Regions from separate parts of the Paenibacillus sp. 23TSA30-6 genome, predicted to be linked through region 1. Evidence: riboswitches for the same ligand, from Rfam matches in the RefSeq annotation. Region 1 holds a riboswitch; the other holds the start of a gene.
The links. A riboswitch is a leader RNA that binds a small molecule or an ion and turns the genes downstream of it on or off. The one in region 1 is predicted to bind FMN.

Region 1 (8,878 bases):
TTGAGGCGGCAGAGGCCGGACGAGCGGAGAAGCCCTTTGATTATTACGGAATTAATCTGGGTTCACCGGACAAGGTGATGCCGCAAGTTATGCAGCCGCCACGGGGCGATGCGTACCGTACGGGTCTCATTCAGGTTACGCCGGATGAGGTGACCGGGAAGCTCAAGGTCAAGGTACCGCCGCTGCGTTCGCTGACGACCAAACCACGCCGTCTTACGCCGGGTCATGGGGCGTGTCCAGGCTGTGGAGCGCTGTCTGCGCTGGAGCTGTTTTTCAAAGGTATCGAGGGAGATATCGTCGTGCTGTTCCAGACCGGTTGTGTATACGTGGTCACGACAGGTTATCCGTATACATCACACAAACAGCCGATGATCCACAATCTTTTTCAAAACGGGGCCGCTACACTTTCGGGAGCGCTGGAAGCTTACATGGAAATGAAGCGCCGTAATGAAATTGAAATGTCGGACGATCCGACCTTTATCATGATCAGCGGGGACGGTGGGATGGATATTGGTATGGGTTCTGCGATTGGTGCGGCTCTGCGTAATCATAAGCTGATCATGCTGGAATATGATAACGAGGGGTACATGAATACAGGGTCGCAGCAATCATACTCGACTCCGGTCGGCCATATGACGAGCACCTCAGGTGTAGGGAAGATGCAAAAAGGCAAGCAGGGGCATCACAAGGATACGGTGCAAATTATGGCTGCCTGCAATATTCCATATGCCTTCACGGCAGCCGAGAGCCATCCGCAGGATATGCTGCGTAAAGCGGCCAAAGCACAATGGTATGCAAATAACGTGGGGACCGCCTATGGTAAAATCCTGTGCGCCTGCCCGCTGAACTGGAAATCCGAGGATAGACTGGGTACCAGCATTGTGGGAGCTGCTGTGGAGTCTTGCTTCTTCCCGCTGTACGAGATTGAGCAAGGCAGTACGACGATTACGTACAATCCGGAGGACAAGGGAAAACGGATTCCAGCCGCAGAATGGCTCAAATTAATGGGCAAAACAAAACATCTTCTTAAGGAAGAAGCCACGCTGGCTACCTTTGAGCAGGAGATTGAACGCCGATGGAATATTCTGAAAAAGAAACATGAAATTTCGGAGCTATAATCCAGTTTTTTGCATAATACACTTTGAACATTGTTATAAGATGTTGCGGTACCGGTTCGATCAAGATTCTTTGCGCTTGTTGCGCGAAGAATCTTTTTTGTCGTTTATGGGATGAAGCATAAAAAATCAGGTAATGATTTCCGATATAGGAGTGGAGGCCTACGTGAAACATGTTGAATTAGTGCTTTCTCTGAATTTTAAGATGCAATGAGGTGCAGGTATGATTAAGCTGAATACAGTTGAGATAATCGAAATTATAAAGAAGCAAATACCCAAGGTCATGAATATCACGCCAGTGGAATTGAAATTTACGGATGACTTTGGACGGACTTCGCTGGCAGCGACAGATCACAAATTTACGCTGACGAACCAGCACTATTCAGCCAAGGTGATGGATTGTGTGCTGGAAACGCAGGTGCGTCCCATTTTAATGTGCGAGATTATTTATTTTCTGAAATGCGAGTTTATCGACGGGCATGTTGATGTACGGCTGGATTACGATATATGCACGGAGGGTGGCCGCGGACCAACCGCTTCAGCGGTCATTACGTTCGATCATGCTACGCAGCTCGGGATCGAAGAACTGGCCGATCTGATTGATCTGGCGCTTCACATGAATGATAGAGCCTGGTTTGAAGAGCTTTCCAGCCAATATGTCAAAACAAAAGCAGAAGCGTCTATCAGATAACTTGCTTTTTTTAGAAGTCGGTGCTAATATACGTAACAAGTTTAATGCTAATTCAATTGAATAAAGCAAGATCCTTCGGGGCGGGGCGCAATTCCCCACCGGCGGTGATGACGTGTCTGTAAATCGCTTCTGCGATGAACAGCGCGGCTTAGTCCGTGACCCGGATGCTGAGCGATCAGCAGAAGGTGGACCTGGTGCAATTCCGGGACCGACAGTATAGTCTGGATGGGAGAAGGATACGAAGCGCATGTGCATGACATGACATGTGCCGATTTTTAGCATACGTAATGGTACGTACGGCTTATTTCGTTGCAGGTAGCAAACGGAAGATTGCTTGTTCTACAAGCTTTCGTTTTCGCACGCGCTCTGAGCGTATTTAGTTGTATGGTCAGTCATGCTTTCTATTGGCAAACTTATCATTCATGTGGTCTCAGGATGTATATGGACTGCGCTTGTATACTGAAAATTCGACTCTCATCACCCCCCATGACGGATATTATCCGGACTGGGGGGTTTTTGCGCTTACGCCTGATGAATTAGGGATAAACTGAACTTTAGATGGGAAGGAGTGAAGGCATGTTTACCGGATTGGTCGAGGAAGTGGGACGCATTCAGCAGATTTCCAGAAGTGGAGAAGCGATGGTGCTGGGCATTGCGGGTTCTGTGGTATTGGGCGATTTGAAAATAGGAGACAGTGTTTCCGTGAATGGTGTTTGTCTGACCGCAACACAGGTGGGTACTAAGGATTTTAAGGTTGATGTGATGCCTGAAACCTTCCGCAACAGCAATCTGAAAGAGTTGAACTCCGGTAGCCGGGTCAATCTGGAACGGGCTATGGCGGCGAACAACAGGTTCGGAGGGCATATCGTGCAAGGACATGTGGATGGAACGGGCACGATTCGTCGGGTGACATCAGACCAGAATGCGATTGTATACGAAGTTGCACCTACAGATCAGGCAATATTCAAATATATTCTTCTCAAAGGCTCGATTACACTCGACGGCATCAGCTTGACGGTTGCCCAGCGCACAGGAGATACCTTTGCCGTATCTATCATCCCCCATACCTTATCTGAGACGGCCTTGCAGGCCAAACGTGAGGGAGACACCGTCAATATTGAATGCGACATTTTAGGTAAATATGTGGAGCAGCTTTTGAATTACGGAAGATTAGCGGCGACGGAGGAAACGGAGAAAGCTCCTATGAGTCTGGATTATTTGGCGAAACACGGCTTTGCCTGATGCCACAAGAAATAAGGAGGAAAGCGTAATGGAAAGCGGAAGCAGTGAGAGCCATTCAAATATAGTGGCTGACGTAGTGGAATATGGTGTGTTGGAGCAGGAGGTGGAAATTCGTCTGGATTCCATTGAAGAAGCGCTGGAGGATCTAAAAAACGGTAAAGTCGTGATCGTGGTGGATGATGAGCAACGGGAAAACGAAGGCGATTTTATCGCTCTGGCAGAAAAAGCGTCCCCCGAGGTCATTAATTTCATGATTACCGAAGGCCGCGGGTTGGTCTGCGTACCGATTACAGGGCAAAGAGCCGAGGCACTGGAATTGCAACCGATGGTGGAGCAAAATACAGATTTCCACGGCACAGCCTTTACGGTGTCGGTAGATCATAGAGAGACCACAACGGGGATTTCAGCAGCCGAGCGTTCATTGACCGTGCGTGCGCTGACCGACGAAGCAGCCACAGGAAGCGATTTCCGCAAGCCCGGTCACATGTTTCCGCTGATCGCCCGCGATGGGGGTGTTTTGCAGCGTGCGGGTCATACTGAGGCGGCTGTCGATCTGGCCCGACTCTGCGGCTCCAAACCCGCCGGGGTCATTTGCGAAATTATAAAGGAAGATGGGTCCATGGCCCGAGTACCCGATTTGGCAGTGATCGCCAACCGTCATCATTTGAAGCTGATCAGTATTCAGGATTTGATTGATTATCGTCGTCGTATGTCATTGTAAATAATTTAAAAAAGAGAGGTTGATTCATATGGCACGTTTTCTGGAAGGTAATCTCGTATCGGATGGTTTGAAGTATGGTATTGTGGTAGGCCGGTTTAATGAGTTTATTACAAGTAAGCTGTTAAGCGGTGCAATCGATGCGCTTCAACGGCATGGAGCGAAGGAAGATGAGATTGATGTAGCCTGGGTGCCAGGTGCTTTTGAAATTTCACTGATTGCTCAAAAAATGGCTGCAAGCGGTAAATACGATGCCGTTATTACGCTGGGTACGGTGATCCGTGGTTCGACCTCCCATTATGATATCGTCTGCAATGAGGTAGCCAAGGGTGTGGCGGCAAGCAGTCTGAAAACAGGCGTGCCTGTTATTTTCGGTGTAGTAACGACGGAAAACATTGAGCAGGCTATTGAGCGTGCAGGTACGAAGGCTGGTAATAAAGGCTGGGATTCCGCACTGGCTGCGATTGAGATGGCGAATCTGGGCAAGCAGTTTTAATTTTGCGAATACCTGAATTGAACGACATAACTATAGCAGGAAAAAGGGATTGGATTGTTAAGCAAGGCGATGACGTATATACTACAGAAAGAGGGATTGATAAAGTCGAGCATAAGTGCTAACGGGGAAAGGTATTGTTGAATGATGATTGGAGTAAGGCAGGGGGAAGCACATTGACAGTCGTAAATTACAAGCTGGAAACATTCGAGGGTCCGCTGGACCTGCTGTTGCATCTGATTGATAAGGCCGAGATCGATATTCAGGATATCCCGATTAGTGATATTACTGATCAGTATATGGCTTTTTTGAACAGTATGCAGGAGCTGGAGCTGGACATTACGAGCGAGTTTCTGGTGATGGCGGCGACGCTCTTATCCATTAAGAGTAAATTGCTGCTTCCCAAGCCACCTGTAATGGAATATGATGATTTGGATTTTTATGAAGAAGAGGATTATGATCCACGGGATGAACTGGTTCGCAAGCTGGTGGAGTATCGTAAATATAAAGGGATTGCCCGCCATCTGAGTGAGCGTGAATGGGAACGAAGTCTGATCTATGGCAAGGAACCGGAGGATTTGAGCGCATACCTGCCCATCGAACCCGCCAATCCGGTGCATGGGCTGCATGCAAGCGATTTGGTCGCGGCTTTTCAGCGTGCGCTGCGCAAAGCAGAACGACGTACGACGGTAACCCGTATTCACCGGGATGAAATTTCGGTCAAGGACCGTATTCGGCAGGTCATCGGGGCGTTGGAGATGGTAGGAACGGGGGGACGGCTTCTGTTCTCCAAGCTGATGCATGAGGATATGTATCGGCATGAAGTGGTAGTCACCTTTTTGGCTATCCTCGAATTGATGAAAATGAAGCAGATTTTCTGCTATCAGGAGAAGCTTTTCGATGATATTGTAATGGAGTGGAGAGGGGATTTACGGGTTAATGGATTATCTGAAGCTGAAATCAATTATTGAGGGACTGCTGTTTCTCGCGGGAGAGGAAGGGTTGTCCGCCAAGCAGATCGCCGACATTGTAGAGCAGCAGCAAGAACTGGTTGAAAAGGGTCTGGAGGATATGAAGCAGGACATGGAGCAGGGAGGAAGAGGTCTGCAAATTGTCCGTATCGCCGGGCACTATCAGCTTGCAACCTTATCCGAACATGCACCTTATTTTGAAAAGCTCGCCTACTCTCCGGCACGTGCCTCGCTGTCGCAAGCGGCCTTGGAGACACTTGCCATTGTGGCCTACCGCCAGCCCATTACAAGAGTTGAAATCGAAGATATTCGCGGTGTCAAATCTGAGCGGGCCATACATACTCTGGTCAACAAGGAGCTTATTGAGGAAAAAGGTCGGGCTGAGGCTATCGGACGGCCAATTTTGTACGGTACGACGAAGTCATTTCTGGATTATTTTGGTCTGGGCTCTTTGGCGGATTTGCCGCAGCCTGAGCAGTTTGAGGACTCGGATAATTTGGAGGAAGAGACACAATTGTTGTTCGAACGTTTGGAGAGTAATCACCCGGATATGAACGATACGGAATCTTGATGCCTGACAGGAGCTTGTTTTACAGGTTTCTCTTCATTGTTAAAGGTTCGAAATTTAGAAAACAGCCAGTCCTTGCGTAATGGGGCTGGCTGTTTAGCGTTTCAGGATGCATGTTTTCCGGGTGAAGGGTCATACTATTTTTGCCATGGTATATCTATGTAGAAAAAAGGAAGGGAGGACTCGCCAGTGTGGAAATGGATCGGTATCGCCATCATCGTCGTCTTGTTACTTGTGCTGGCTGTTCTGCTCTCCCGTATCCGATTGAAGCTGGATATTGCCAAGCATGATAATGATGACCGGGCGCATCTGGAGATCAGATTTCTGTACGGGTGGATTAAAATAAACTATGACATTCCGGCTATTCTGCTGGCAAGTTTGCAGAAAGGGCTACTCTATCGACTCGATCGCAACAAAAACATACATAAAACCGATGCTTCTATTGACAGCGGCACCATCGATAAAGAGAAAATCAAGCTATTTATACACGATATTCGGATTCTGCTGAAAGGAACACGCTCCTTTCACCGATGGATACGTCATACGCTATCCCATGTGAAAATGTCGAAAATGGAATGGTCCACCAATATCAGTCTTGCTGATGCTGCTTATACGGCTACCTCTACCGGTATTCTCTGGGGACTGAAAACGTCACTGATCGGTTTTGCCTCCAGCTTTGTGCGCATGAACTGCACGCCCAAGCTGTTTGTTGTGCCCTATTGGGTAGATCGCCTGCGTTTTACTACCACTTTGACCTGTGAGGCAAGTATTTCACTAGGTTATGTCGTTTATTCGATGCTCATGTTGGCTTACCGCATATGGCGCGTACCGGGCGGTCCAGAGGCGTGGAAGCGCGTATTCTCCAAGAAACCTGAGAATCGTCAGGTCAGCAGTGAAGAGTAAAGAGCGATGGAATCCATCCTTCTCTGAACTTAGGGTAGCACAAAAATACTCTTGATAATATTGTCGAATTTTATCGAATATCTTGATTTATTTATATAATGTCGATAGAATTAGTCGTAATTATAGCAGAGAGATCGTGCGTAACAAGAGGAGGCAGTAAAGGTTGGGCGATTCATGGAGATTAGGGATTGATATTGGGGGAACATTTACGGATTTAACCATATTGGACAATCAGAACGGCAAGCTATGGGGAGTGAAAACTCCAACCATTCCGTTGGACCCTGCACAGGGGATTGCAAATGGATTAGCCTTGTTGAAAGAGCGTGGCATCAAGCCGGAGGACATACATTACTTCGTGCACGGCACTACAATAGGTCTAAATACGTTACTACAGCGTCGCGGTGAGGCGATTGCACTCATCGTAACCGAGGGATTCCGGGATTTGCTGGCTCTCCAGCGTTTACGGCTGCCGATACCATATGATTTTCGTTCCAGACTGCCTGAGCCGCTTGTGCCGAGAGAACGGGTCTTTACGGTAAAAGAGCGCATGCTGCATGACGGTACGGTACATACCTCATTAGATTCTGATAGTCTGGATCAAGCGATTCGCGGGGCGCTGGATTCCGGGGTGAGCGGGGTAGTGGTTTGCTTCCTGCATAGCTATAAAAACCCGCAGCATGAGCAATTGGCTGTTCAGCGGATACGTGAGATCGCTCCCCAGTTGGGTGTGAATGCGTCTTCCGCCTTGTGGCCTCAGATGAGGGAATACGAGCGGGCGGCTATGACGTCCGTTAACTTGTATATTCAGCCAAACGTCCAGCGTTACTTTGAAACGCTTCGTGAACGTTTGAATGAAGAAGGAGTTCAGACGCAACCTTTTATTACGCAATCGAATGGCGGTATTATGGATATTGGCACAGCTGCACAGGCGCCAGTACGAACTTTGTTTTCCGGACCCGCCGCAGGGGTAATCGGTGCAGTACAAGCCGCAAAATCTGCAGATATTGCCAATGTCATCACTTTTGATATGGGGGGCACGAGTGCCGATATTTCCATTATTGAAGCCGGTAAGCCCACATTCACACAAACCAATCAGTTGGCAGGGATGCCGATTATGCTACCTTCCGTTTCGATGTATTCGGTAGGGGCAGGCGGCGGTTCCTTTGCCTGGATTGACAATGGAGGGCTGCTTAAGGTAGGACCGGAGTCAGTCGGTTCGTCTCCGGGGCCTGCCTGTTACGGCACGGGGGAAAGAGCTGCTTTGACGGATGCGTTTCTTTTGTGCGGATATTTGAATTCGGATAGGTTCGCCGCAGGGCATGTACAGCTTTTCCCTGAACGTTCTGCGCAAGCAATTCGTCCCATTGCCGAGCACTTGGGAACAGATGAACGAATGGCCGCCGACCGAATGATTCAGGTAGCTGTGGCGAATATGTATGCAGAGCTAAGCGCGGTGATGGAGCAGCACGGCTTTGATCCACGGGAATTCAGTCTGCTTGCCTTTGGCGGCGGCGGACCGGTAACGGCTAATTTTTTGGCAGAGGAAATTCAGGCACAGAGTGTTCTGGTTCCACCGAATCCCGGTACGTTGTGTGCGCTAGGAGCACTGTCGGCTGATTTTGCCTATGATGCAGTATTATCTTTACAGCAGCGGTTTGATGAGTATCCTTCCGATTCGCTCGCGCGTGAATTTGATGTTTTGGCAGAACAGGCGCGGCAGTGGCTTGATCAGCAGCAGGTGGAGGGGCTGGAAGGGATCGCACTTCATTACTCGATGGATGCACGTTACAGCGGACAAGCCTTTGAAATTGAGCTTCCGCTGGATCGCTCCATGCTGGAAGACGGAAACGGTGAACGGATTGTCACCGCTTTTCACGAACTGCATCATCGTCAATACGGGCACAGTGATCCTTCTGCCGTATTAGAGTTGATTAACCTGCGGGTACGGTTGGCAGGCCATACGATTAAACCTCAGATTGCCTCCATTCCAGAGGCGACGGATCAAATTCAGCCTTCGGGAACACGACGTATTGTCTATGGCGGAACGGATTATACCGCTGATGTATACGCTCGTACCGAGTTGCGTGCAGGCCATCGGTTCGAAGGACCAGCTATCGTCGAACAGGATGACACAACCGTTCTTGTGCTGAACGGCTGGTATGGCGTGACGGATCCGT
Region 2 (8,878 bases), on a different contig from region 1:
CCGCTCGTAAGGAGGGATACCAGAAAAATAATAATAGCCCACTTCCAATCCCCTCTAAACAACGCAGGAAAAAAACCAAAAAACAGCGTGGTCCAAGAAAAACCCACTTTGCGTTCCTTAATCATCCCGCTTTTATTTCTTAGTTTAATCTTCATATTACCCCTTACCTCTCTCTATATAGTCTTTTAGAACTATATTAGATTATATAGTATAGAGGGAATAAGTGGAACTTATTTTCGAAAAAATAGTAAATTCTCTTAAACATTCTCTAGTTTATAATGCTTTTCCAAAGCTTCTTTAAAAGCATCGACCGGATACTGGTATTGAACCATTTTTAATACAATCCGGTTATTCCACTGGTTTTTTTCCAACTCGCATCCATGCTCCATATCCAGTTCCTTCATGACAAAAATAATCTCATCCAAGGTTCCCATCACACTATGGCTGTTCGTCGTAGTAGCCAGCATCTGCTTGCCTTCCTGTGTGTACGCCTCTACAATTTGTTCATCAAAACCCTCACTGAGCATGAGTTCCTTCAAGGCTTGGACGAAAAGAGTTGGTAGATTTTTGTACTGCGCCTTTTTGATTCCGAACAGTGTGACACTCAAGCGGGATGCATCATGCATAAACACAATATTTTTTCTCCGATTAAGCAAAAACAAGTTGGCATGCCAACTATTCAAAGGCGGATAAATGTCAACTTGTAGTGGTTCGATATCCCATTCCTTCAGCAGTTTTTGTGTTCCCCGTATGACAAACATCGTTGCTCTCCTTTATGACGGTTCTGTGCCGTAGCTCATGTTTCGATCATGTCCAATCTTTCGTATAAGGCATGTCCCGGATATCATAACACTGTATTCCAAACATCGGTTTGTAAACTCTTTCAGTATAATATAGGAAGGTGGCGAATTTCCAGTAATTTGATTACATCTTATGCTGGGGATGGATAAAAAATCTACTTCAGTGCCTTCAGGTTGAGAATATTTTAGGTATCTCATGTTGAAGTTAAAGCGATTACCTAAGTGTGAGTAATTGATTATATTTGAGACTGATTTCATTACTTTTAACGGCACATGTTTGAGAAAATATTAATGGTAATTTTGGAGAAAGCCTTGCCTCTACAAGGTATTCTCTTTTATCTAAAAAAGAATAGTTAATTCTAACTGAGTAAAGAATATAGTAGAGTTAAGTCACATGTCAGCAGATTAACTGCTCTAAGCCAAAATCATAAGAAAATCTGTATTAAAAAGCTGACTTCTCGGGATAAGAAGTCAGCTTTTTACGATTTAGGCCAAGGCCTTTTCTGATTATTCACAAATGGATTGCGGTTTAAATAGAGTTTTTTATTCTTGTCTACTAACTATACTTTTAATATTTTCTTTAAAAGTACTTAGTTTTTGCCCATCAATATATTGATTGTTTTCTGCGTCAATACTATTAAGACTAGCTTGTTCTTTTAACGCCTGATTGACCGCATAAACGTTTCCGTTTTTAATGTCAAACTTACCTTGATATTCACCAGCCACAAAGTAAATTGGATTAATTTTAGGATCTTGGCCCTTTTTCAAAAATAAAACGAGTTCATCGCCTTGCTTAAGGTAGGGGTTGTCTGTTTTTTCAACAATATCGTCTTTTTTTATTCCTAATTGGGTAATAACAATATTTTTTTCTGATTCTGTTCCTTTAATCACATCAGTCAATTCTGCATTATACCGTGTAGAATCCTCCTCTGGTAAAGTTCCCTGAATACCTGTTATTTTTACCTGTGCAACCAAATCTACAGCATTAGTCAAAGCATCAAGTGTATCATAAGATTTACTTAGGCTTAGGCTTGTAATGACTTTGGTTTTTCCGCTTTTTTCAGGCTCAGGTTTATTCGGTGTCGCTTGTTTTGAGTCTGCAACGATTGGTGCATTATTTGTTGTTGGTTGGAGAGCATCACTTTTTACTAAATACCCAACCACACCCACAATGGCTACGGCAGCTATTGTTGTAACAATATATTTCTTCATTTAATTTACCTCCTTATTAATAAAGATCATTAATACCAAACACATCTTCGCTAGGCTGTGGAGTGTAAATTCCCCAATTATCATAGCGTTGTGGTGTAGTTGGATACATCAAGCATTTACCAAAGTCTTCATCTAGTCCTAAGACATGTCCTAGCTCATGGGCAGCCACTGATTGTGCCTTCTGAGAAGAATAATTTTGGGTGAAGGCAGTATTGAACCAGCTATAGGAACTATAGATATGGTTGCTACTGTCCGCATATGCCTGAGTTCTTCCGTCTGCATCTGTATTGGTTATATGAACAGTTGATAATCTTACTTTCCCGCTACTAGATCCATTGTTTACAAAATGGATACTAGATGTAGCATTATTCCAACTATAAATAGCGCTATTCCATATTTCATTTGCACTTGAGCTTGAATCACGGTAGTATGTTATGTTCTTTGCAACCGAACTTGGCCAAGTTATACCTAAATAGCTATACCTAGCGTCTGCAGAATGTACAGGCAATAGTACCATAGAAAAAATTAAAGAGCCTAATACGATGCCTAAGAAAAATCTTTTTCTTATAATTTCCATAAAAAAGTCCTCCCTCTTTCCTAATAAAGTTAATTTTAACTACACATTCAAGTTAGACGCAATGAATTCAGAAAAAGTTTCCAAATTAATTGAATTTTTTGGATTTTTTTAATTTGAGTGTTTTAAATGTCATAGATAGATTGTTTTTTGATGAATTTTTTATAAGCTACTTAGTGGAACTGGAAGTAGCGTTATTGAGTTCATAATAATGACGGATTAAATATCCAAATTGCAAATCTGTGAGTTTGTCTATCAGCTCTAACAAATCAGCCATTGTAAAACCAGCATAGCCCCCTTCCAAAGAAATGTGGAACCCAATCATAGACGGAGTTGTCTCATAACGTTAGCTTCTATTCAGGCTTAGGAACCATGAACCCTATATCAGGTCGAGTTTCCACATAGTATTATGCACTGACCATGCACACATATGTTATGGCGGCGTCTGCTATTGTATGAAGAACAGCTAACATTATTGGACTGGAGCAGAAAGATTCTGAAAACAAGAACTTGATTGAATTTGGCTGCGAATTAGCAGAATCATAGGACCAGACAGAGTTGTGTTAACGAACCCTATCCCAAGCAAATAGGAAGAAACCGTTTACGTAGAATTGACTTAGCTAAAATACCATCAATTAAGCATTGGTTTGATCCAACGTTTCACTAGGAAGTAAAGCTATTCGGATTCTCTTTAGCTATCAGCACTCCACAGCAGAAAACAATCTTTTATGGAATGTTACAAAAGTAGGACGCTTACCATGATACAGCTGATTTTTTAAGAAATATAGCTAGCCTCAAAACAAGATGCTGGACACAGCATAGCTATTTTGTGGATTTATAAAAAACTAAAAAGTTTATCAGATCATTAGTTCGCCCAGAAGAGTAGTAGTCGGAGACATTCATTACGAAAAGTATCAATTTATAATATAATTATTCGTAAGCATAAAATGGCCTATTTTATGCTTATTTAATCTCATTTATAGATATTACTCACACCAAGCGTTTTTAATCAGACAAGCCAAACGTTCCAATACATCCCATGTTGTGGTTAAAGGCTAGTAGAATCAAGCTTTTCAGTTTTAACAATGTGCTTATTTTTATTACGCCACCAGGGTTTCGAATTTTTTACCCAACCGCAGTCAACTTCTTACCACCTGTCATATACAAAAATGGCTGTATGCCTTGCTTCTCTTAGGTTTTTCAACTTTTCATCGTGTTGGAGGTTGGGAAAAAACAGCCCTTTAACCCTCCTTCGAAAATTCCCCTATTCCAATTCGTTGGATATTTTTTATGGAAATCCACTCCACTGCTCTATATAATTCAGGTACAGTTCGTCACACGAGCTTAATCTAAAAATTAGGGGTGTTCCACACCTATGAACCCACACATACTTCTCATTGAAGATGATACAGCCATTGCCGAGATGCTGCTCAAAGCACTCAGCAAAGAAGGCTACACATTAACCACCGCCTATGACGGGGAAGAAGGGCTGCTTGCCTTTGAACGTCATACCTACGATCTGGTATTGGTGGATCTGATGATGCCGAAGGTCGATGGTATGGAGGTCATCCGTCGAATCCGTACCCACAGCGCTGTGCCGATTCTGATTATGTCAGCCAAGGACAGCGACGTGGATAAAGCGCTTGGACTAGGCTTCGGAGCAGATGATTATATCGCCAAGCCTTTTTCGATGGTAGAAATGACCGCGCGCATACAGTCTGCGATTCGCAGAGCCACTACCTATGCACGCCAGCAACAGCAGGAGGAACAGCCGAAAGCACAGGTCCTGACCTACGGAAATCTGCGCATTGATTTTGATCATTTTATGGTCACCCGCAACGGAATCCAAATTCAGTTAACAGCTAAGGAATCTGATATTCTGAAGCTATTTGTCACCCATCCAAACCGTGTATTTACCAAAGCGCAACTATACGGGTTTATCTGGAAAGAGGATTATATGGGTGACGAAAATGTGATTAACGTCCATATCCGCCGCTTACGTGAGAAAATCGAAGAAGACCCCTCCCACCCGGTTCATATCAAGACCTTATGGGGCATCGGCTACAAATGGGAGAACGGGTGATATGAACATCGAGAGCTTTTCTGAATGGATCGTCGTCCTCATCCTGTCCATCGTTATTGTATGGCTCTGGCGGGAACGGGTGGCCCAAAAGCGCAAAATAAAGGATATCCGAAACGCACTGGAACGAATTGTAACCGTTAATCATGCGGAAAAGCTGCTATATGTCACAGGTGATACCGAGCTGCAAAGGCTCATGACGGAAATTAACCGTTTGCTGGACTTGAATTTGAGAGTGTCTGTGGATTACAACCGAAGCCAAATCGCCATGCGCAAAATGATTTCAAACATTTCCCACGACCTTAAGACCCCGCTTACGGTGGTGCTCGGATATGCCGAGATGCTGGATGCCGACCCGCATATTTTGCTGGAAGAACGTGCAAAGCTGCTATCCAGGATTCATCAGAAGACAAGCGAAGCGATTGAGCTGATCGGAAGCTTTTTTAGCTTGGCGAAGCTGGAGGCTAATGATACGGACATTCCGTTGACCCGGCTGGAGGTGGGAGAGCTGTGCAGACGCAGCATTTTGCAGTTTTATGATCTGCTGACAGCTCAGGGGTTTGCTGTGCATATTGATATCCCGGAGCACCCCATTCATGCCTTGGGGAACGAAGGAGCGATTGGGCGGGTGCTGAACAATCTGATCTCGAATGCGATTCGCTACGGTGCCGATGGTCGGACACTGGGACTGACTCTAACGGAACAGCAGGACACGGTGCGTATAGAGGTATGGGATCGGGGGCAAGGCATACAGGAGCCTGAGCAGGACAAGGTTTTTGAACGTATGTACACGCTTGAGGATTCCCGCAATAAGGCGATACAGGGCAGCGGGCTGGGTCTTACGATTGCCAAACGTCTGGTTGAGACGATGAACGGAGAGATTCATTTGAGCAGCATACCTTATGAGCGGACGGTCTTCTCTTTTACATTGAAAAAAATCAACTATTAATCGAACTTAATAATTTTGTAAGAAACGGGAAAGAAAAATGAACATTTCACCCTTTATGCTTGAATTATCAACAGTATACGAAGGGAGAACACCCATGACTTACATATTACGGACGCATCAACTGACCAAAGCCCTGAAGGGCAACGAAATTGTAACGGGGGTCAGCATGAATGTGCGCCAGGGGGAAACTTATGGCTTTCTCGGTCCCAATGGGGCGGGCAAGACAACGATTATGAAAATGATTACGAACCTGCTCAAGCCGACCTCGGGTGAGATTGAATTGTTCGGTGAAAAATTAACGCCAAAGTCGTACCAACTGCTCGGACGGATGGGCTCGATTATTGAATACCCGATTTTTTATGACAGGCTGACGGCCCGGCAAAATCTCGAACTTCATTGTGAATATATGGGCTATTATAACAAGCAGGCTGTTCGGGATGCACTGGAGCTGGTGAACCTGCGAAACGCAGATGACAAGCCGGTAAAGGATTTCTCACTGGGGATGAAGCAGCGTCTCGGGATCGCCCGAGCAATTGCGACCAAGCCGGAGTTGCTGATTTTGGACGAACCCATTAATGGATTGGACCCGGTGGGGATCAAGGAAATCCGCCAATTATTCCACATGCTGTGCAAGGAATATGGTATGACGATCCTTGTGTCCAGCCACATTTTAGTGGAAATCGAGCAAATTGCCGATACGGTGGGTGTGATTAATCACGGTCGACTGATTGAGGAAGTGTCGATGGAACAGGTGCGGGAAACCAATACGGAATACATCGAATTTACGACCAATGACTGCAAAAAAGCGGCCTACGTCCTCTCCCATCACCTGAATCTGACGAATATCCGGGTGCTGAATGATCAGAATATACGCATTTACGATACAAGTGTACCGCAGAAGCAAATTACGAAAACGCTCATTTTAAATGAGGTAGAGGTGGATTCCATCCACCAAAAAAACAGTACGCTGGAAGACTACTTCGTGCGGCTGTTACATGGAGGTGAACTCCATGCTTAAACTAATGCAACTGGAGCTGAAAAAGTTTCATTTGGCGGGATATATCCGTTCGGCGCTGATTGCCAACGCATGTATTTTTGGCCTGTTCATCATTATTGCGCTGGACAGCCAAAGTGAAGGAGTGCCCGAATTTACACGGTACGCTGAGCTTTTGGACCTCCTGGACTATATGGTCAGAGCCACATTTATTATTTTTGCCTCCGTCCTGCTGTGCCGCTTTATTGTGAGCGAATTTAAGTCCAAGTCGATTAACATCTTGTTCATGTACCCGATTGACCGCAAAAAGCTGATGGTCGCCAAACTCTTGATCGTGTTGCTGTTTACGTTCCTTTCCATTATTTTATCGGAAATCATCATTACGGCAGCCCTTCATCTATTAAATCAGTTCGTCGTTATTGTACCGGATAAGCTTAGCCTCACTATACTAGGACAGCAATCAGTGCGGACACTGATCAATGCGGTTGCAGCAAGCTTTATGGGGCTGGTTCCGCTGTACATGGGGATGCGAAAATACTCGATACCTACCACCATTGTGAGCTCGATCCTGATCGTAGCCCTGCTGTTTTCGAATAATAACGGCGCTACACTTAGCTCCATTGCGCTTGTGCAGATCGGGTTCGCCGCGCTGGGGATGCTCGTAGCTTATGCGGCCATCCGTCGTATCGAGTACAAAGATATTACTTCGTAATATGTAATTTTGTAAAACGCTTTCAAAAAATAAATGAAAACCTTTGTTCAATGTACACATATTTTTCACTGGACTTCATTCTAAAACAGGTATATCCTATAGGAGAAATAAAAAAACGGAATAAGGATCTTCGGGGTAGGGTGTGATTCCCAACCGGCGGTATGGCTCATGGAGCTAAGCCCGCGACTCTGTATCTGGCAACAAGATACGGACTGATTTGGTGAGATGCCAAAGCCGACGGTAAAGTCCGGATGGAAGAAGATCGAAGCATGAACATGCCGCAAAGTGAATGAATGCTGTGTTATTGGTTTTGCAGCAACTTCATTTAACTTGCATAAAGCGGCAAGTTTATTTGATCAACCCCCGTCTTGCATGGCCTATCGCCATGGACGGGGGTTTTTGTGCCACCGGTCCTGTATTCGCAAGGAGCTAATTGAGTATGAGTCAATCATCAACTGTACTAACATCCAAAGATTTTGATCGTAGCTCCCACATGAAAAGCGGTTTTTGGCTAGTCGCGATTGGAGCGGCCTTGTGGGGCGCGGACCCGCTGTTTCGTATTATTTTGCTCAAATCGTTTACCTCTACACAAATTGTGCTGATGGAGCATGTGCTGCTCTTTATCGCCCTGGCACCAGTGCTGTGGAAGCATCGCGAGGAGCTTAAAGCGGTACGGCTTCGTCAGATTTTGGCCATCTTGTTCGTCTCGTGGGGCGGCTCGGCTCTGGCCAGCGTGATTTTCACAATGGCACTTAGCAACGGTGATCTCAATGCAGTGCTGCTGCTCCAGAAGCTTCAACCGTTGGTCGCTATTATTCTGGCCCGCGTTATATTGAAGGAAATGCTGCCGCGTAATTTTGGAATCTTAATTGTCGTGGCTCTGTTCGGGACGTATCTTCTTACCTTCGGCTGGTCGCTCCCCTTCGGACATGTTCATGATTTCATCCACGTCGGCAGTCTGCTTGCACTAGGAGCAGCGGTCCTGTGGGGCGGTTCGACAGTAATGGGAAGCTACTTGCTTCGTTCGATGAAATATGAGACGGTGACCTCCCTGCGCTTCATGGTGGCTCTCCCTCTGCTGATCGTTCTCACCTCTGTGGAGCATGCACCCTGGAATATGCCTGCTGGCACATGGGCGGGCGCAGCCGTGATTATCAATCTGTTGCTGCAGGCGCTGCTCCCTGGTCTTCTCAGCCTGTTACTGTATTACAAGGGCTTGAGTACGACCAAGGCGTCTTATGCCACGATGGCAGAACTAAGCTTCCCGATGGTCGGTGTTGTAATTAACTGGATCGCTTTCCAGCAGATCGTTACGGTAGCGCAATTGACTGGCTTTATGCTTATCTGGATTACACTCTTTATGATTTCTCGTCAGCAAAAAAACTAACAGGTTCAATGTCCGTTACTTACTTCCCAAGCCAAATCGAGAAGATGCTTTGCATCTCCGATTTGGCTTTTTATGTATAAGTATTAATATTTAACATGCTACTTTAGAACTATTTTTAAATAAAAGCGTGTAAAACTAGCAACTATTCCTCTTTTCCCAAAGATTACATC

Region 2: linked by a shared signal. The riboswitch ahead of E0698_RS01455 (DMT family transporter) and the one ahead of ribE (riboflavin synthase) in region 1 are both predicted to bind FMN.

The regions. Positions count from the first base shown of each region.
Region 1 is NZ_SLTL01000004.1:163,538-172,415, reverse strand. Features, by position in the region: gene E0698_RS05370 (thiamine pyrophosphate-dependent enzyme) at 1-1,118, shown strand, start outside; gene E0698_RS05365 (IDEAL domain-containing protein) at 1,339-1,806, shown strand; FMN riboswitch at 1,874-2,047, shown strand; gene ribE (riboflavin synthase) at 2,383-3,048, shown strand; gene ribB (3,4-dihydroxy-2-butanone-4-phosphate synthase) at 3,077-3,769, shown strand; gene ribH (6,7-dimethyl-8-ribityllumazine synthase) at 3,798-4,262, shown strand; gene E0698_RS05345 (segregation and condensation protein A) at 4,436-5,230, shown strand; gene scpB (SMC-Scp complex subunit ScpB) at 5,199-5,801, shown strand; gene E0698_RS05335 (DUF2953 domain-containing protein) at 5,988-6,701, shown strand; gene E0698_RS05330 (hydantoinase/oxoprolinase family protein) at 6,865-8,878, shown strand, end outside.
Region 2 is NZ_SLTL01000001.1:280,477-289,354, reverse strand. Features, by position in the region: gene E0698_RS01495 (hypothetical protein) at 1-155, opposite strand, end outside; gene E0698_RS01490 (DUF6933 domain-containing protein) at 258-761, opposite strand; gene E0698_RS26535 (hypothetical protein) at 1,344-2,012, opposite strand; gene E0698_RS01480 (M57 family metalloprotease) at 2,029-2,589, opposite strand; gene E0698_RS01475 (response regulator transcription factor) at 3,962-4,669, shown strand; gene E0698_RS01470 (sensor histidine kinase) at 4,671-5,615, shown strand; gene E0698_RS01465 (ABC transporter ATP-binding protein) at 5,710-6,633, shown strand; gene E0698_RS01460 (ABC transporter permease) at 6,626-7,321, shown strand; FMN riboswitch at 7,444-7,588, shown strand; gene E0698_RS01455 (DMT family transporter) at 7,761-8,708, shown strand.